Regions from separate parts of the Achromobacter sp. Root565 genome, predicted to be linked through region 1. Evidence: predicted binding sites of a transcription regulator. Region 1 holds the regulator's gene; the other holds the start of a gene.

Evidence for each region. Region 1 encodes NrdR, which represses ribonucleotide reductase genes. Its sites were predicted from a motif close to CACNANATNTNGTG; they were not measured.
Region 2: a site for NrdR is predicted at 1,717-1,730, ahead of ASD71_RS08005 (ribonucleoside triphosphate reductase). Genes of this name have one in related genera too.

What each region holds. Positions count from the first base shown of each region.
Region 1 covers NZ_LMGO01000001.1:2,943,857-2,953,895, reverse strand. The annotation lists gene argC (N-acetyl-gamma-glutamyl-phosphate reductase) at 1-161, shown strand, start outside; gene ASD71_RS13260 (DUF6776 family protein) at 205-954, shown strand; gene erpA (iron-sulfur cluster insertion protein ErpA) at 1,041-1,412, shown strand; gene ASD71_RS13250 (anhydro-N-acetylmuramic acid kinase) at 1,507-2,640, opposite strand; gene ASD71_RS13245 (peptidoglycan DD-metalloendopeptidase family protein) at 2,725-4,134, opposite strand; gene tyrS (tyrosine--tRNA ligase) at 4,392-5,621, shown strand; gene ASD71_RS13235 (YbhB/YbcL family Raf kinase inhibitor-like protein) at 5,693-6,346, shown strand; gene glyA (serine hydroxymethyltransferase) at 6,656-7,906, shown strand; gene nrdR (transcriptional regulator NrdR) at 8,127-8,606, shown strand; gene ASD71_RS13220 (GlxA family transcriptional regulator) at 8,603-9,553, opposite strand; gene ASD71_RS13215 (cysteine hydrolase family protein) at 9,573-10,039, opposite strand, start outside.
Region 2 covers NZ_LMGO01000001.1:1,785,486-1,795,524, reverse strand. The annotation lists gene ASD71_RS08005 (ribonucleoside triphosphate reductase) at 1-1,711, opposite strand, end outside; gene ASD71_RS08000 (DUF3325 domain-containing protein) at 1,888-2,238, opposite strand; gene ASD71_RS07995 (hypothetical protein) at 2,523-3,137, shown strand; gene ASD71_RS07990 (catalase) at 3,150-5,525, shown strand; gene ASD71_RS07985 (YSC84-related protein) at 5,701-6,222, shown strand; gene ASD71_RS07980 (tripartite tricarboxylate transporter substrate binding protein) at 6,273-7,241, opposite strand; gene ASD71_RS07975 (M20 family metallopeptidase) at 7,259-8,680, opposite strand; gene ASD71_RS07970 (LysR family transcriptional regulator) at 8,794-9,720, shown strand; gene ASD71_RS07965 (transporter suffix domain-containing protein) at 9,730-10,039, opposite strand, start outside.

The sequences.
Region 1 (10,039 bases):
GCATCGCGCTCAGCCGCCCGGGCAACGGCGACCTGCTGATCGTCATGGTGGTGCAGGACAATCTGGTCAAGGGCGCCGCCGGCCAGGCGGTGCAGAACATGAACCTGATGTTCGGCATCCCCGAAACGGTCGGCCTCGACCAGGTCGCCATTCTGCCGTAAGGCCAGGGCGGCCCGCTCCAGCGGGCCGCCAACCCTGCTCTTTATGCCCGCAGATCCCTCAGCCCGTCCCCAGCCGCGCGCCAACCATAGCGCAATCGTGCGCCTATGCGCGATGCTGCTGTTGGGCGTGCTGGTGGGCGGGGCTGCCGGGTTCTTTCACGCGCGCCACCTCTACCGCCCGCAGGACGCCGTGGTCATCAGTGTCCAGCAGGCCGAGGCCCAGGACGAGGCCATGCGCCAGCAGGCCACGCAGCTCCGGTACATTCGCGGCCAACTCGATACCGCCGACGGCGAACTGGTCATTGAGCGATCCGCCCGCCAGGAGCTGGAAACCCAGCTTCACGCCGCGCAGGCCGAGGTCGGCCGGGTGCGAGACCAACTGGCGTTCTATGAACAACTGCTGCCGCCCGGTCCGGAAGGGTCCGTGGATATCCGCGGCGTGCAGATCGACCGCGAAGGCGGCGGTCTGCGCTACAAGGTGCTGCTAATGCGCAGCGGCCGCAATGGCGGCACGCCTTTCGCGGGCGCCCTACGTTTTCAGGCCACCGGGATGCTCAAGGGCGAAACCGTCACCGTCGACCTTGCTCCCATGCAAGTCAAGGCCGAAACCGGACCCGTCACGGCCACGGGCGAGAACCTGGCTGCCGCCTCGCTCGCCCTGCAGTTCGATCAGTACCAGCGCAGTCAGGGCATCCTGGCCGTGCCCGACGGATTTGTCCCCGAAAGTGTGACTGTCAGCGTCCTCGAGGGTGAAACCGTCCGCGCCTCGCGCAGTGTCAAACTGGAACTTTGAGTCTGGTCAAGCCCTGCGCTATAGTGACACCATACGAGCGGCGACGCCGCTCACTGAAATATGGCCGAATCGGCCAGGAGTGAACCATGAATGCAGTGACCGAAACCGTCGACCTTCAGGCCCCCCCGCCTATCCCCCTGGTGTTCACCGACTCGGCTGCCGCCAAAGTGAAAGACCTGTTGGCCGAAGAAGGCAACCCCGAACTGAAGCTGCGCGTTTTCGTGCAGGGCGGCGGCTGTTCCGGCTTCCAGTACGGTTTCACGTTTGACGAAGTCGTCAACGAAGATGACACCGTGCTGGACAAGGACGGCGTGCAACTGCTCGTCGACCCGATGAGCTTTCAATACCTGGTCGGCGCCGAGATCGACTACAAGGAAGACCTGGAAGGCGCGCAGTTCGTCATCCGCAATCCCAACGCCAGCACCACCTGCGGCTGCGGTTCCTCGTTCTCGGTGTAATCGCCCAGGCAGGAAAGACAAAAGCCCTTCGGTTTGCCGAAGGGCTTTTTGCATTGGTGCGCTGATTTCGTGCCGATCATTGCGATCACCCGCATCAAGCGGGATACAAAGCCCCCAGAATTCTCGGTCCCCGTGCGCCAGTCACACTGGGCAGCCCGGCAGGCTTGCCCATCATGAACGCATGCGCCAGCCAGGCAAACGCCAAGGCTTCCACCTGCTGTGCTGGCACTCCAAGGTCATCGGTCGGACGAACGGGACGCTGCAGACAATACGCCAGTTCCTGCATCAGGCCGGTGTTGTAAGCCCCGCCGCCGCACACAAAGACTTCCCGCGTGCCCGCGGCGGCCCGGTCGATGGCGTCGGCGATGGTCCTGGCGGTCAAGCGCTGCAGCGTGGCCTGAACGTCCTGGGGAGCGGGCGCGGGGCCGTCGAACTCCGCCAGCCGGGCGTCCAGCCATTGCATGTTGAAAAGGTCGCGGCCCGTGGATTTGGGTGGCGGCAGGCCGAACCACGGTTCGCTGCCGATCAGTTGTTCGAGCAGGGGCGCCAGCACCTGTCCCGAGGCGGCCCAGCGGCCGCCTGCGTCATAAGGCCGGCCCAGATGGCGCTGGCACCAGCCGTCCAGCAGCACGTTGGCCGGACCCGTGTCAAAGCCGCGCGCCGGCTGGCCGGGCACGAGCAAGGTCACATTGGCAATGCCTCCCAGGTTCAGCACCGCGCGGCCGTGGCTGTCGCCGAAGACGGCGGCGTGAAAGGGCGGCACCAGTGGCGCGCCCTGGCCGCCAGCGGCGACGTCGCGCGTGCGGAAATCCGCCACCACCGCAATGCCGGTCAGTTCCGCCAGCAAGGCAGGCGCATTGAGCTGCAGTGTGTAGCCCAGGTCAGGGCGGTGCCGCACGGTCTGGCCGTGCGCGCCGATGGCGCAGACGTCGTCCGCAGCCACGCCGGTATCCGCAAGCAGCTTCGACACAGCCTGGGCATACACGCGCGCCAGCGCATTGGCCGCCAGGGCGGCGCGGGCAAGCTCGTCGCCGCCCGAGGCATTCAGCGCCAGCAGCTCGCGCCGCAGATTTTCTGGCATGGGCAGGCTGGCATTGGCCAGCACCTGCGGCGTGTGGCCGTCTTCGAGCCGGGTCAGCACGCCGTCGACGCCGTCGACGCTGGTGCCCGACATCAGCCCGATGTAGAGCGTGCGGCGGTCATGCTGCAAGGGCGGGGTGGCATTCACGGGCGCCTCCAAATAAAAAAGGCGGCTGGGGCTTGTCGCCCCGCCGCCGCACCCGCTGCGCGCGGGCCTGTTTGTCGACCCGCCTTATCGGCTGGCCACGTTGGTCAGCGCGTCGGGCAGCGTCTGCTGGAACTGCGTCAGCAACTGGATCTGCTGCTTGTAGGGGTCGACCGCCTGGTTGAACGCGCGGACTTCCGCGGGTTCGAGGGCGCGGGCCACGGGCAGGTCCACCGACAGCGGGTCGATGGGCTGGTTGTCGACGCGGAACTCGTAGTGCAGGTGCGGACCGGTGGCCCAGCCGGTGGAACCGACATAGCCCAGCAGTTGGCCTTGCGACACCTTGGAGCCCTTGGTGACGCCTTCGGCGATGCGGCTCTGGTGCGCGTACAGCGTCGAATACTTGCCGTGGTGCTTGACGATGACGACGTTGCCGTAGCCATTCTGCCAGCCCGAGAATTCGACCGTGCCGTCCGCGGTAGAGTGGATCGGCGTGCCCGACGGTGCGGCGTAGTCGACGCCCTTGTGGCCCGTCCAGGTCTTGTGGATGGGGTGCATGCGCATGCCGAAGGTCGAGCTGATGCGGCTGAACTTCAGGGCGGTGCGCAGGAACGCGCCGCGCAGGCTGGTGCCGTCGAAGTCGTAGTAGGAGCCGGACTTTTCGTCGGGGCTGAACCAGACGGCGTTGTAGGTCTTGCCGCCGTTGATGAACTCCAGGGCCAGCACGCGGCCAGCGCCGGCGTAGCGGCCGTCGTGCGAACGCACTTCATAGACCACGCGGAATTGATCGCCCTGGCGCAGGTCGCGCAGGAAGTCGATCTTGGCGCTGAGGATGTCGGCCATCTGCATGGTGACCGAGTCCGGGATGCCAGCGGAGTCCGTGGCGCCGAAGAGCGAGGACTTGATGGTGCCGACGGCAACGCGGGTCTGGCGCTCGGTGCTTTCGGTGACTTCCTCGGCCTTGTAGCTGTCGCCGGTCGGGGCCACGTGCAGCATGCGCGTCACGACCTGCCCGTCGGTTTCATTGCCGGGCGTGTGGATGTAGCGCAGCCAGACCAGGTTGCCCTGTTCGTCCGTGGCGGCTTGCACCGAGCGGCCGGGATACAGCTTGTAGATGCTGCGGGCGCTGGCGTCGTGCGTCAGGAAGGATTGCAGGTTGGGCGCGTCGAGTTCCAGGCGCTGCAGCACTGCCGACAACGTGTCGCCCGGACGGATCCGGGTTTCGCTGATGTAGGGGGCGGCGCTGGGCGTGCTGACTTCGACTTGCTCGGCGGTCAGCGGCAAAATGCTCTGGATGACGCGCGAGGGGGGGAGTTCGGTGCGGTCGGGTTGCTGCACCATGCCGAGAGCGGCGGCGCCTGCGAACAGACCAATTGCGGTGACGAGAAGCGTGCGGCGGAGAAGTCCCGAGCGATGCGGCTTGGGCTCAACGGGCGCAAATACGGCAGCGACTTTGCGCTTGATGCCACTCGCCAGTTCGTGGAGGCCACGATTCATCGTGAAAATACCCTCTCAGGTGGCTTGAACTCGCAGGGTGCGGTACACGTACGGCCCTCGCGCGCCACGTTTCCGGGGCAAGGGCTGGCGCGAGGGCGCATCTTGTGAACAAGGGATGGTAGAGCGAACGCACCTGCGTACATATGGCAGTTGCGTATGATTAGGCCGGTATCCTAGCCGATTCGGCTAGAATTTACGATAGTTTTCGTCACTTTTTACACCTTTTTGTCGGCTGAAGCCGCATTGGCCCCCCTGTCATGTCACCCACCGAAGCCCCCATTACTCCCGAAGTCGAAGCGGATCTGCGTATAGCCAAGCGCGGCTGCGATGAACTGCTGGTCGAAGCCGAATTCGCCCGCAAGCTGGCCAAGAGCCGCGCCACCGGCGTGCCGCTGCGCATCAAGCTCGGCCTGGATCCGACCGCGCCGGACATTCACCTGGGCCACACGGTGGTGCTGAACAAGATGCGCCAGCTCCAGGACCTGGGACACAACGTCATCTTCCTGATTGGCGACTTCACCTCCACCATCGGCGATCCCAGCGGCCGCAACAGCACGCGCCCGCCGCTCACGCGTGAGCAGATCGAGGCCAACGCCAAGACCTATTACGCCCAGGCCAGCCTGGTGCTGGATCCGGCCCGCACCGAGATCCGCTACAACTCCGAGTGGTGCGATCCCTTGGGCGCGCGCGGCATGATCCAGTTGGCATCGCGCTATACGGTGGCCCGCATGATGGAACGCGAAGACTTCACCAAGCGCTTCAAGGGCGGCATCCCGATCTCGGTGCATGAATTCCTGTATCCGCTGATGCAGGGTTACGACTCGGTCGCGCTGAAGTCCGATCTGGAGCTGGGGGGCACCGATCAGAAGTTCAACCTGCTGGTCGGGCGCGAACTGCAAAAAGAGTATGGACAGGAGCCGCAGTGCATCCTGACGATGCCGCTGCTGGTCGGGACGGACGGCGTAGAGAAGATGTCCAAGTCCAAGGGCAACTACATCGGCATTTCGGAGTCGCCCGATTCCATGTTCGGCAAGCTCATGTCGATCTCCGATACGCTGATGTGGCGCTACTTCGAGCTGCTGTCCTTCCGCTCGCTGGAGGATATCGCGGCGCTCAAGCAGGAGATCGACGGCGGCCGCAACCCGCGCGACGCGAAGGTCATGCTGGCCCAGGAAATCATCGCGCGCTTCCATTCCGCCAAGGCGGCAGACGATGCGCTGGCGTCATTTGAGGCGCGTTTCCGCGATGGCGCCATTCCTGAAGACATGCCTGAAGTCAACATCGGCGGCGCGCCGGTGGGCATCCTGAAGCTGCTGCGCGAGGCCGGACTGGTCGCCTCCGGCTCGGAAGCGCAGCGCAATGTCGAGCAGGGCGGCGTGCGCGTCAACGGTGATCGTGTGGAAGACAAATCGTTGCAATTGCCGGCTGGGACTTACGTCGTTCAGGTGGGCAAGCGCAAGTTTGCACGTGTTAACTTGAAGCCGTAACTGCGAAGTTTTGATACGCTCAGGGATCACACGGGCGCTTGGCGCCTCTGCGGCATTTAAAGGAGCACGACATGGAACTTTCGAGTTTGTCTTTTTCCGATCACGAGTCGATTCCCGAACGCTACGCTTTCGGCAAGATCGATGCGCAATCGCACGTCGCGCTGGCAGATAACTTCAACCCGCAGTTTTCCTGGGACGACGTCCCGGCGGGCACGCAGTCGTTTGCACTGATCTGCCATGATCCCGATGTGCCCTCGCGTCCTGACGACGTCAACCAGGAAGGCCGCGAAGTGCCCGCCGACCTGGCTCGCGTGGATTTCTTCCATTGGGTGCTGGTCGATCTGCCGGCCGACCTGCGCGAGATCGACGAAGGCGCGTTTTCCAACGGCATCACGCCACGCGGCAAGGGCGGCCCGCTGGCGCCCATGGACGCTCGGCAAGGCATCAATTCCTATTCGTCGTGGTTCGCCAATGACCACGACATGAGCGGCGAGTATTTCGGCTACGACGGCCCGTGCCCGCCCTGGAACGATGCCCTGGTCCATCGTTACATCTTCACGCTGTACGCGCTGGATGTGCCCAGCCTGAACCTGCAAGGTTCGTTCAACGGCGAAGACGCGCTGCGGGCCATTCAGAAGCACGTGCTGGCGCAGGCGTCGCTGACCGGCACCTATACGCTCAATCCGGAATTGGCGCCCAAGCAAATCGGGGCCACGTCGGCCTGACTGCGCCGCCATGTACGCAGGGCCGCCAAGGGCGGCCCTTTTTATTGCCCATCGCCGTTTACATGAATCTTTCTCAAGTCGTCATGAGGGGTGTTTCCGGGCCCGAGGCGATGCCGTGGTTTTCGCGCCCGTGCGCCGGAATTTGGCCCGGTTCTATCCGTTTTGAGCGCAAATGATCCCGCGTGACGGGGTAAACTACTCAGCATTCTGCGGGTTTACCCACCCGCCGCCGTTTTCTCGTCGGCCGATTTCTTCTCTTGTTTTCTTCTCTCGTTTTCTTCCCCTTTACCGCCTCAGGAAACCCCCGTCATGTTTGACCGCAACCTCACCTTGTCCAAGGCTGACCCGGACGTTTGGGCCGCCATCCAGAAGGAAGACCAGCGCCAAGAGCAGCACATCGAGCTGATTGCTTCGGAGAACTACGCCAGCCCGGCCGTCATGGAAGCGCAAGGCACGCAGCTCACGAACAAGTACGCCGAAGGCTACCCGGGCAAGCGCTACTACGGTGGTTGCGAGTATGTGGACGTGGTCGAGCAACTGGCCATCGACCGCCTGAAGCAGATCTTCGGCGCCGAAGCCGCCAACGTGCAGCCCAATTCCGGCTCGCAGGCGAACCAGGGCGTGTACATGGCTGTGCTCAAGCCGGGCGACACCGTGCTGGGTATGAGCCTGGCCGAAGGCGGCCACCTGACGCATGGCGCGTCGGTCAACGCCTCGGGCAAACTGTACAACTTCATCTCGTACGGCCTGGACGAAAACGAAGTCCTGAACTACGAGCAGGTCGAGCAGCTGGCCAAGGAGCACAAGCCCAAGCTGATCGTGGCTGGCGCTTCGGCCTACGCCCTGCATATCGACTTCGAACGCATGGCCCGCATCGCCCGTGAAAACGGCGCGCTGTTCATGGTCGACATCGCCCACTACGCGGGTCTGGTTGCCGGCGGCGCCTACCCCAACCCGGTTCCGCACGCCGACTTCGTCACCTCGACTACGCACAAGTCGCTGCGCGGCCCGCGCGGCGGCGTCATCATGATGAAGGCCGAGCACGAGAAGATCATCAATTCGGCGATCTTCCCCGGCATTCAGGGCGGTCCGCTGATGCACGTCATCGCTGGCAAGGCCGTGGCCTTCAAGGAAGCGCTGGAACCCGGGTTCAAGGACTACGCGCAGCAAGTGGTCAAGAATGCCAAGGTCCTGGCCGACACGCTGGTCAAGCGTGGCCTGCGCATCGTCTCGGGCCGCACCGAAAGCCACGTCATGCTGGTGGACCTGCGTTCCAAGGGCATCACGGGCAAGGAAGCCGAAGCGGTGCTGGGCCAGGCCCACATCACGGTCAACAAGAACGCCATCCCGAACGACCCGGAAAAGCCCTTCGTGACCAGCGGCATTCGCCTGGGTACGCCAGCCATGACCACCCGCGGCTTCACTGAAGCCGACGCCGAGCTGACCGCCAACCTGATCGCCGACGTGCTGGACAACCCGCGCGACGAAGCGAACATCGCCGCCGTGCGCGCCAAGGTCAATGAACTGACCTCGCGCCTGCCGGTGTACGGCAAGAAGTAAGCAGGTGTCCGGGCGCGGCCTTGCCGCTACCGGGCAGCATCAGACCAAGGGACGTCGCCGCAAGGCGCCGTCCCTTGGTCTTTGTGGGCGGGCAGGGGGCATCCTGCCGCACGATGGGGCGATCCGGCGCCGGCGCCGGATTCGTCCCTAATGATGCTTTGCATCAAGCCATCGTTACAATATGCTCAATTATTGCCTTCAGCGCCTTTAGGGATCACACATGCGGTGTCCATTTTGCGGCAATGCCGAAACGCAGGTCGTCGACAGCCGGGTCTCCGAAGAGGGCGACGCCATTCGCCGTCGCCGCCGCTGCCTCTCCTGTGACAAGCGGTTCACCACCTATGAACGGGTGGAGCTCGCCATGCCTTCGATCGTCAAGCGCAATGGCAGCCGCAGCGAATATGATCCGGTCAAATTGCGCGCCAGCCTCAGCCTGGCCCTGCGCAAACGCCCCGTCAGCACGGAAGACGTGGACGCGGCCGTGGCGCGCATCGAGGAACAACTGCTTGCCAGCGGCCAGCGCGAAGTACCCTCCGAACACATCGGCGAACTCGTCATGACCGAACTGCGCAAGCTCGACAAGGTGGCCTACGTGCGCTTTGCCTCGGTGTACAAGAGCTTCGAGGACATCGGCGAATTCGTCGAGGCCATCCGCGAAATGCAGGGGCCGCTCCTGCCGGGCAAGTTGCGCAAGGACTAGCGCCGCATCAGACTTGGCGTCAGGGGCTGGAACTTGCGCCATACGCGGCGCATGTGTTGCGCCGATCCGAACCCGGACTTTTCCGCCACGCGTTCCAGGTCCAGCCGGGTGTCGCGCAGCAGGTCGCGCGCCAGCGCCACACGAATTTGGTACAGATAGTCCATCGGCGTGCAGCCTGCGTGTTCACGAAAGAGGCGCGTCAGGTGCCGGGCGCTGGTGTGCGCCTGATCCGCCAGCGACTGGGCCGACCAGGGCGCGGCCGGATCGCTGATGACGGCGTCCTGGACCCGGTGCACGCCCGGGTGCATGTGGCTGCGATGGTCCAGCCAGGGCGACAACGCCGAATCCGAGCCGGCGCGGCGTTGGTAAACGACCATGTCGCGCGCCGCCTCGCTGGCCGCGCGGGGGCCGCAATGGCGCGACACCATGTGCAGCGCCAGATCGATCCCGGCCGTGATGCCCGCGCTGCTGACCAGATTGCCATCCTCGACGAAAATGCGGTTGTCCAGCACGCGGGCGGTGGGATCCAGGGCCGCCAGCTGTTCCAAACAGGTGTGATGCGTCGTGCATTCGCGCTGCCGCGTCAACCCGGCCGCCGCCGCGAACAGCGCGCCCGCGCAGACCGTCATCAAGGTGAAGCCGTCAGCCGGATGCCGGATGGCCAGCCAGTCGACGATGGCGCGGGCATCGTCGTCGTCCAGGCGCGTGTGCTTGCCCACCACGCCCGAGATGATGACCAGGGCATTGCGGGGCACGGCAGCCGGCAGCGGTTGCACATGCGCCAGGTGCAGGCCGGGGATGCCGCTTTCGACGTCGCGGGAAGGTCCGCAGAAATGCTGCGCGAACGTGTCCGGGCACAGCTTGTTGGCTACGCGGAAGGCTTCCGCCGGACCCGCGAGGTCCAGCAGCACAATGCCCCGCGGCACCACGAAATACACCGGGATCATCTGCGCCTCCCGCCGGACCCTACGCCGCCAACGCGTCGGCTGCGCGCACGATGCGGGCAAAGCGGCCGTGCAGGACCAGCTCGGTCCGGTCGCGGATCTCGGCGGGCGTGTAGGTCCTGCCGGACGGGCTTTGCATGGCGAAGGTCAGCGTCGCGTCAGTGGGAAACACCACCTTGAAGCCGGCGTCGCTGGCGTGGCGTGACGTGGTTTCGCAGCATTGTTCCGTACGGATGCCGGCCACGATGATGCCTTCCACGCCATGCTTGAGCAGCCAATCGTGCAGCGAGCCGCCGTTCTCGTCCTTGGCGTACAGCGAGGAATGCACCGTCTTGTGGAACACCGCCGTGGGCGAAATCCGCAATTCCTTGAGCGTCTTGACGTGGCCGGAGGCGACCGAAAATGGATTGGCGGGGTCGTCGGAGGGGCTGGTGTGGAATACCTGCAGGACGGGGATATCCTGCGCGGCGGCGGCATCGATCAGCGGCT
Region 2 (10,039 bases), 1.2 Mb from region 1:
TGTAGCCCACCGGCAACTGGCTGGAGTTCGTGTAGTAGGGCTGGGCGTCCGTGCCCGCTTGCAGGATGCCGGGATAGCGCTTGCGGTCTTCGCGGGCGAACCGGTACGTGGTGCCTTCGGCCGGCGTGGCCTCCAGGTTGTAGAGGTGGCCGGTTTCTTCCTGGAATTCGGTCATGCGCTGGCGCACGCGGTCCAGCAGCCGGACGGCAAAGGCATGGCCGGCGGGCGTGGTCACGTCGTCGGCGTCGTCCGTGAAGTTGCGGATCATCTCGTTGATGCCGTTCACGCCCAGCGTGCTGAAGTGATTGCGCAGCGTGCCCAGGTAACGGCGGGTGTAGGGGTAAAGGCCCTGGTCTATGTAGCGTTGCACCACCTTGCGCTTGGTTTCCAGCACGTCGCGGCCCAGCGCCAGCAGGTGGTCCAGGCGCGCCATCAGCCGCTCCTCGTCGCCGCGGCAGGTATGGCCCAGACGGGCGCAGTTCACGGTCACCACGCCGACCGATCCGGTCTGCTCGGCAGAACCGAATAGGCCGTTGCCGCGCTTCAGGAGTTCGCGCAGGTCGAGCTGCAGGCGGCAGCACATGGAGCGCACCATGTGCGGCTCCAGGTCCGAGTTCAGGAAGTTCTGGAAGTACGGCAACCCGTAGCGTGCCGTCATTTCAAAGAGGCGCTCGGTGTTGGGATGGTCCCAGTCGAAATCGGGAGTGATGTTGTAGGTGGGAATGGGGAAGGTGAATACGCGGCCCTTCGCGTCGCCGGCCATCATGACCTCGATGTACGCGCGATTGATCATGTCCATCTCGGCTTGCAGGTCGCCGTAGGAAAACGGCATTTCCTCGCCGCCCACGTAAGGGATCTGATCCTTCAGGTCGGCCGGGCAGGTCCAGTCGAACGTGAGGTTGGTGAAGGGCGTCTGTGTGCCCCAGCGGCTGGGCACGTTCAGGTTGAAGATGAGTTCCTGGATCGATTGCTTGACGTCCGCGTAGGTCATTGCGTCGCGGCGGATGAAGGGCGCCATGTAGGTGTCGAATGAACTGAACGCCTGCGCGCCGGCCCATTCGTTCTGCAGCGTGCCCAGGAAGTTGACGATCTGGCCGATGGCGGCCGACATGTGCTTTGGAGGCGTGGATTCGACCTTGCCGGGGATGCCGTTGAAGCCTTCTGTCAGCAACTGGCGTAGCGACCAGCCGGCGCAGTAGCCGCTGAGCATGTCCAGATCGTGGATGTGGATGTCGCCTTCGCGGTGGGCCTGGCCGGCTTCTGGCGTGAAAACGTTGGACAGCCAGTAATTGGCTGTGACCTTGCCGGCGACGTTCAGGATGAGGCCGCCCAGGCTGTAGCCCTGGTTGGCGTTGGCGTTGACGCGCCAATCGCGCTGTTCCAGGTACTCTTCCATGGCGCTTTCGACGTCGACCAGCGTGTGGCGCAGCGAACGCAGGCGGGCGTGCTGCTCGCGATGAACGATGTAGGCGCGCGCCGTGCGCCAGTGGCCTGCCTGGACCAGGGCATCTTCGACGCGGTTCTGGATGGTTTCGACGCCGGGGCACACGTTGCCCTCCAGCTTTGCGATGACCGTGCCGGTCAGCGCGCGAGCGCCTTGCAGGTCCAACTCCCCGGTGCTTTGACCCGCCGCCGCCATGGCTTGCGCGATCTTCTCGCTATCGAATGGAACGACGCGGCCGTCGCGCTTGAGGATGTGTTGGATGTCCATGTTGGCACCATATGTAGTGGAGTGCGAAGACTCTATCACCACATATGGTGCTGAAACCGCGCCGGTCTTGCCGGATATGGATACCGGTTGACCCGCATCAAATGGCCGAAAACCGGCGTGAAATTGCGCAATGCGGCGATCGGTCGCACCTGGCGCCCGCGGCCGGCCCGGCCGGATCAGAAGCCGATGCCCACGCCCAACAGGGAAATCGCCACCGCCACCGCCGCCGTGCCCACGGCGGGGCGCGGGGCCCAGGACAGCATGCCGAACCACAGCAGCGCACCGGCGGACAGCCAGCCCAGCCAGACCGCCATGCCCAGCACGTCGCCCCACAGGCCGACGCAGGGAAGGATCGCCAGGCCCATCAGCAGGACACCGGCGCCGCGCAGGACGCGCGTGTGGCCGGCGTGCGGGTCGCGAGTCCAGACCTGGTGATAGTGGCGAGGGGTGGCGAGGGCCAGGCAGGCCATGCCGGCATAGGTCAGCAGCAGGGCCATCGCGATGGCGCAGAGGTCGTTCATCGTCATACGGCTGCGCTTCTTGCGCGGGTCGCTGTGCCTGCCGGGGGGCGCGACGCCCTTGCGCTGTTGTGGGTAATGCCCCCGATTCTACGGGAATAGGCAAGGCGTCCGGCGCGCGGGGCTTTGTATTTTCTGCACGGCGCCTCCGCCGCCCGCCCGGAGAGTGCGGCAGGCGCCAGCCCCAGAACGGCAGCCTGGGCATCAGGAACGCGATTTGCTGTGAACGCCCGTCCATCGGAAACGATTGCAGCCGTGCGCATCGTTGATGACCTACGACAAGGAGCCCAACCATGAAACGCAAAACCGGAAACGCCCGCCAGATCAAGGAGCTGCTTTACCAGGCGCTGGAAACCGAGATCGGCGGCCTTGCCATTTACGAGACCGCGGTCAGCTGCGCCATCAACGAAGATCTGAAGAAGGAATGGCTGGGCTATCTGGAAGAAACCCGCACCCATCGCCGCGTGCTGCTGACGGTGTTCGAACAGCTGAAGCTCGATCCGCAGGCCAAGTCGCCGGGTCGTGAGGTGGTGCGGCACCTGGGCGAATCGCTGGTGCGGGCAATGAAGATGGCCATCAATGCCGGCGACCCGGACGCGGCCCAGCTGGTGGCGACCGAATGCGTGGTGCTGGCCGAGACCAAGGACCACGCGAACTGGTCGTTGATCGGGCTGGTTGCCGAGCAGCAGTCGGGCGAAGAAGCCAGGATTCTGAAGCAGGCCTACGACGCCGTGGCAACAGACGAAGACCATCACCTGTATCACACGCAGGGCTGGTCGCGGGAGTTGTGGATCGAATCGCTGGGCTTCCCGGCCGTGCTGCCGCCGCCCGAAGAGGTAAAGAAAGTGGAAACCGCCATCGGTGCGTCCCGCGCCGAGCAGGCGCGCGACACGATGCTGACCCATTAAGGAGAAAGAACCATGGCAAGCAAGAAGCCAGCAAAGGCCGGCTCGGGCGGTGCGCTCGACACCGCGTACATGAATACGGACAGCGGTCCGGCCAACGGACCGGCCGGCAAGCCCACGCATCCCGCGCTGCAACGCGCGGCCGCGGTCGGCGCCACGACGGGCGCCTTCCCCCATAACGCCAACAAGGAAGCGGAGTATGGCGAGCAGGCAGCGCGCTGTCCCTTCGCGGGCGCGCACGTGGGCACGGTGGATCCCGCCGTCGGCGCGAGCTCGCTGTCCGAGAAGGAAGTGTCGGACAAGACGGGCGACGCCGCCACGCCTGGCGTGAACCAGGTAGACGGCACGTTGCCGCGCGTGCGCGCGGATGGCGGCGGCCAGGAACTCACCACCAACCAGGGCGTGCGCGTCAGCGACAACCAGCATTCGCTGAAGGCAGGGCTGCGCGGGCCGGCGCTGCTGAAGGATTTCATCCTTCGCGAGAAGATCACGCACTTCGACCACGAGCGCATCCCCGAGCGTATCGTGCACGCGCGCGGCTCGGCTGCCCACGGCTATTTCGAGTGCTACAAGCCGCTGACCGACCTGACCGCCGCGTCGTTGTTCGCCGAGGCCGGCAAACGCACCCCGGTCTTCGTGCGGTTTTCGACGGTGGCCGGTGAACGCGGGTCCAAGGACACGGCGCGCGACGTGCGCGGCTTTGCCGTGAAGTTCTACACGGACGAAGGCAACTGGGACCTGGTGGGCAACAACATGCCGGTGTTCTTCATCCAGGACGCGATGAAATTCCCCGACCTGGTCCACGCCGTCAAGCCCGAACCGCACCATGGCATGCCGCAGGCGGCGTCCGCGCACGACACCTTCTGGGACTTCGTGTCGCTCATGCCCGAGTCCACGCACATGCTGATGTGGGCGATGTCGGACCGGGGCATTCCGCGCAGTTACCGCATGATGCAGGGCTTTGGCGTGCATACGTTCCGCTTCGTCAACGCGCAGGGCGAATCGCGGCTAGTGAAATTCCACTGGAATCCGATCCTGGGCACGCATTCGCAGGTGTGGAACGAGGCGGTCAAGGTCTCGGGCGCGGATCCGGACTATCACCGCCGCGACCTGTGGGAAGCGATCGACGCGGGTCATGGTCCCGAATGGGAACTGGGCGTGCAGGTCTTCACCGACGATCAGGCGGACGGCTTCAGCTTCGACGTGCTGGACGCCACGAAGATCGTGCCCGAGGAATTGGTGCCGGTCGTGCCCGTCGGCCGCATGGTGCTGGACCGCAACCCCGACAACTTCTTTGCCGAGACCGAGCAGGTGGCGTTCTGCGCCGCGCACGTGGTGCCCGGCGTGGACTTCACCAATGACCCTTTGCTGGCGGGCCGCATCCATTCCTACGTCGACACGCAGATCTCTCGCCTGGGCGGCCCGAACTTCCACGAGATTCCCATCAACTCGCCGCTGGCGCCGGTGCACAACAACCAGCGCGACGGCATGCATCGGCAGACCATCCATCGCGGCCGGGTGGCCTATGAGCCCAATTCCCTGGCCGGCGGCTGTCCGTTCCAGGCGGGCATGGACGGCTTTGTGTCGTTCCCGGAGCCGGTGACGAGCGACGAGCTGCGCGGGCATCCCGAGAAGTTTGCCGAGCACTACAACCAGGCCACGCTGTTCTACGACAGCCAGACCGCCTGGGAGCGCAAGCACATCGTCGACGCCTTCGCCTTCGAGCTCAGCAAGGTGACCGTGCCGCAGATCCGCCAGCGCATGGTGGCGTCCCTGCGCAACGTGTCGGACGAGCTGGCGCAAGGGGTCGCCGATCAGCTTGGCATGGCGCTGCCGGACCCGCTGCCGCGCGCCACGAAGAATCCGCCCAAGCCCGAGGTGCAGGTATCGCCGTCGCTATCGCTGACCGCGCGGCCGGGCGATGGCAGCGTGGTCACGCGCAAGGTCGCGATCCTGGCGGCCGAAGGGGTGGACGGCAAGGCCCTGTCCGCCGTGGCTGACGCGCTGATTCAGGCGGGCGCGGTCGTACGGCTTGTGGGTCAGCGCATCGGTCCCGTCCAGACCGCCCAGGGCGGCGCGTTCGATGCGGATGCGTCGCTGGACAATCATCCGTCCGGCGTGTTCGACGGGGTGGTGGTGGCAGGCGGCGCGGACGCCGCGGCAAGTCTGGCGGCCGACGGGCGGGCGCTGGAGTTCCTGCGCGATGCCTACCGGCACGGCAAGACGCTGATGGGCATCGGTGATGGCGTGCAGGTGTACGCCGCAGCGGGCATCGATCCGGATCCGAACGACGGCGGCCTGCTGCTGGGCGGGGAAGATCCAAAGGCGTTCATCGCCGCACTGGGTAAACACCGCCATCCGGAGCGGGAGACCACGCCACCGAAGGTATGAGAGACGCGCCCGCACGGGTAAGAACGGATCATTGACACGTGCGGGGCGGCTGCGAATACTGAGCCGGCAGGTCGGGCGAGCGCAATCGGCGCTCGCCCTTCTTAACTGGGGAGGCCGTATGAACCGCGCGTCCGTGTTTCCTGTGAGATTCCTTGGCTGGCTTTGCGCCAGCCTTTTGACTTTTTCCGCCCTGATCAGCTTTTCGCCACCCGCGCGGGCCGCCTCGGCGGCGGAGATCAGCGCCGATGCGATGGCGGCGCTGGAGCAGCTTTATGCCCAGGATCCGCGCATGCGCACACTTGGCGAGAAGGCCGTCGCCGTGCTGGTGTTTCCAAACATCATCAAGGGCGGCTTTCTGGTGGGCGGCGAGCGCGGCTCGGGGGCGTTGATCCGGCGGGGACAGGTGGAAGGCTTTTATTCGATTTCGGCGCTGTCGTTCGGATTGCAGGCGGGCGCGCAGCAGTTTTCGTACGCGTTGTTCTTCATGAACGAGCCAGCGCTGGCGTATCTGAACCAGAGCGACGGCTGGTCGCTGGGGGCAGGCCCCAGCCTGGTTGTGGTGGACCAGGGCTACGCCGCCAGCATCACGACCACGACCTTGACGCAGGACGTGTACGCGGTGCCGTTCGGCGAGCAGGGTCTGATGGCGGGAATGGGACTGCAGGGATCCAAGATCAGCCAAATGAATCCGAACTGACTCGTTTGCATCGAATGCGGGCGGCACGTCGGCCGGCGTATCGCCGGCAGTCAGTCTAGGGTAATACCGGCGCGCTGCGCGACGGCGCCGAATGTGGCGATCTCTATCGTAATCTGGTTGCGGAAAGCCTGACCCGGCAGGAAGACGGGATTTAGCGACAGCTCCGATACGCGCTTTCGCACCTGTTCGTCCTGCATGATTTCCGCCATTACCCGGTTCAACGTGTGCATGACCGGAGTGGGCGTGTTCGCCGGCGCGACCAATCCGTACCACCCGACGAACGACACGTCCGGCATGCCCGCCTCGGCGAACGTTGGCACGTCAGGCAGTTGCGGCATGCGATGCTCGCCGGTGACTGCCAGTGCGCGGATTTTGCCGGCGCGCACCTGGGCCGCCGACGCCGAAACCGTGTCCACTGCCAGCGCGATCTCGCCGCCGATCAGCGCGGTGATGAGCTGCGCACTGCCCTTGTACGGCACCGGCGTCATCCTGGCTCCGGCTGCCTGCGCGAACATTTCGCCGGTCAGGTGGGGGGCGGATCCTGGGCCGAACGTGCCGTACATCAGTCCACCTTTGGCGCCTTCCTGTCGCGCGAGTTCGGCCGCTTCGTGAGGCGTGGCCGCGGGCAGCGCATTTTGCGCCAGCAGCACGACGGGCGCCATGGCGACGATGCCGATGTGCTCGAAGCTACGAACGGGGTCGAAGGGTAGCGATGGTTTGAGCGCAGGCAGGACGCTGTACGTGGTGCTGCCCGACAGCATGAGCGTGTAGCCGTCGGGCGTTGCGCGGGCGACGGCCTCGGCGCCGATGAGGGTGGAGGCGCCAGGGCGGTTTTCGACAATGACGGGTTGGCCGAACTTGCCCGCCAGCTGGGTGGCGAGCAGGCGCGCCACCGCGTCGGTGGCCCCGCCCGGCGTGAACGGCACGACGATCTTGATGGCCTGCTCCGGATACGCGGCGTGGGCATTAGCGGCGGCAAGTGTCAACGCCAACAGGGCGATGCGAAATCTGGCGGTCATGGTGGGGCTCGGTCGGATCAGGCGTAGGTAGAGGATTGGCAGCAGGCTTGTTCGAGCAAGTCGGCGCCTTGGGTTCCCAGGTCCCAGAAGAGGCCGGCCATGATTGCCAGGCCTTCCCGGGCGACGCTTCCCAGCAGATGTTCGTTGGGCGCGTGCTGTGCGCAAGCGGGATAGGAGTGAGGCACCCACAGGGTGGGCAGGCCAAGCTGGTCGGCAAAAATGTCGTTGGGCAGGGAGCCGCCCAGGTTGGGCAAGAGGGCGGCCCGTTTGCCGGTGGTGCGCTCCAGCGAGGCGGCGGCCCAGCGCACCCACGGGGTGTCGGGCGACAGGCGCGTCGCGCCCGCTTGCATGCCGATACGAACCTCGACGTCGTCGAAGCCGCCCTGATGCAGGTGTTCGACCACGTGTTCTTGCAGGGCGCGCCAGTCGGTGCCCACGACGAAGCGCAACTGGCACCACGCCACGGCTTCCGGCGGGATGGCGTTCACGGGCTTGGCGGGGTCGCCAGCCCCGAAAGTCAGGACGTCAAGACTGTTCCAGCCAAACACCTTTTCGGGCGAGGTCAAGCCGGGTTCGCCCCACCATGCGTTGATGTCCGGATCGTCTTTGCCACCGCCGACTTCGAGGTCTGCAAGAGCGAGGGCGACCGCCGTGGGGATGGGCGGGGGCCGCAGCCCGGGCACGGCAATGCGGCCGTTCGCGTCCACCAGCGAACTGATCGCATGCGTCAGGCGGATGGCGGGGTTGGAGAGTAGTCCGCCCCAGTTGCCGGAATGATAGCCGCGTCCCCGAGCCCGTACCTTGAGTTCGAAATTGACGGCGCCGCGCGAGCCCATGAACAGCGTGGGCCGTGCGGCGTTCAGGCGCGGCCCGTCGCTGGCGATGAAGACGTCGGCGGCCAGGAGATTGCGGTGCGTCTTGCAGAACGCGGCCAGGCCGGGCGAGCCCGCTTCCTCGCCGGTTTCGATGAGCCAGATCGTATTGAACCCCAGCACGCCGCCGCGGGCGGCGATGACGCGCGACAGCGCCTCCAGGTTGATGGAGTGCTGGCCTTTGTTGTCGGCCGTGCCGCGCCCGTACCAGCGGTCGCCTTCGACCTGCAGGCGCCAGGGGTCTCGCCCGGCTTCCCATTTGGCGGCGTTGCCTCGCACCACGTCGCCGTGACCGTACATCAGGACGGTCGGCGACTCAGCAGCCTCGATGCGGCGCGCCACCAGGATCGGCAGGTCCACCCCGGCGGGGTTGGGATGCACCTCGCAGGAAAAGCCCAGTGCCGACAGTCGCGGGACCAACTCGATGCTCAGGTAGGCATGCTGCGCCGGGGCCTGGGTGGAGACTTCGCTTTCGGTGGGGTACGCGATGCGGCGCGCGAGGGTGTCCTGAAGGACGCCGCTGTCATACGCTTCTACAGCGTGGAGAATGGCTTGTTCGCGAGTCATGGCGGTTCTCGGGGCGGTATGGAAAAGCAAAAGTATTACGGTTCTTCGCATGCCACAATTAGATATTTAGCACTTGTGCGTTGCCATAAAGGCATTTCATCCTGGAGCCATCCATGATCTCTCTCGGACTTCGATATTTCCTGGAAGTCGCACGCTGCGGTTCAATTGCAGGCGCGGCGGCCGCTCTGCACGTGGCGGCTTCTGCCGTCAGCCGGCAGATCGCCAAGCTGGAAGACAGCCTGGGCATCGTTCTGTTCGAGCGGCAGGCGCGCGGCATGGCGCTCAGTGAAGCCGGCCTACAGCTCGCCGCATACGCGCGAGCCGCCGCGCTGGAGGCCGAACGTGTCACCAAAGAAATCCGGCGGCGCAGCGCGCTGGGCGATGTCACGATCCGGCTGGCCTGCAGTGAGGGATTTGCGCACCGTTTTCTGCCCATGTGCATGGCCGACTTCAAGCAGATCTGGCCCGAGACGCGCTTTCATCTTCAGGTGGACCGGCCGGAGGAGGTCATCCGCCGAATCCTCGAAGGCATGTCGCAAATCGCTCTGCACTACACGATGGCGCAGGACGATCGCCTGAAAACCGAATTGCTGACCCGGGCGCCGGTGTACGCGGTGATGTGCCGCCTGCATCCGCTAGCCTCCCGCCGATCGATCAGCCTGCGTGACCTGACGGAGGTGCCTGTATCGGTCGGAGATACCGGCACGACCGTACGGCAGCTTTTCGATAGCGCGTGCGCGAACGCGGGCCTCCACATCGAGCCTGCATATGTATCCAATAATTCGGCGGCCTTCCTGCCAATGCTGCCCGGCAGCCGGATCGTGGCGCTGACGGGCTATCTGACACTATTGGGCGATCCGCAGGGCACCGCGTTGGCTGCGGTGCCGTTCAGCAACCCGGAGATGCGCCAGCGCAGCATCCAGGCAGTGACGCTGCAAGGGCGCACCTTGCCGCCCTTGGCCAAGGAGTTTCTGGAGTTCATGGCGGCGCGGCTCACTGCGGCGCCGCGCGCTCCGGATCTGGACAAAGGCGGCGCGTGACGGACGTTGCTAGACCGACCGCACGAACAGCGCGCGCAGCTTGTTCCAGAAATCGCCGCCCAGCACGAAAAAGCTCGCCACCAGCATGACGTCGCCCAGCAACTGCGCCTGCCACAGGCGCGGCCGCAGGCCGGGCCAGATCTGGTCGACATAAGGCTCCAGCATCGATGTCAGCAGCGGCAGGATGAACATCACCATGCCGATGGCATGGCGCACGGGGCCCACCTTCTGCACGGGCGCCAGCTTTTTGGCGTGACCGCCGATGATGGCCTTGAGCTGCTGGAAGCCCTCCTTGCCCATGACGGCGATGCAGGTAATG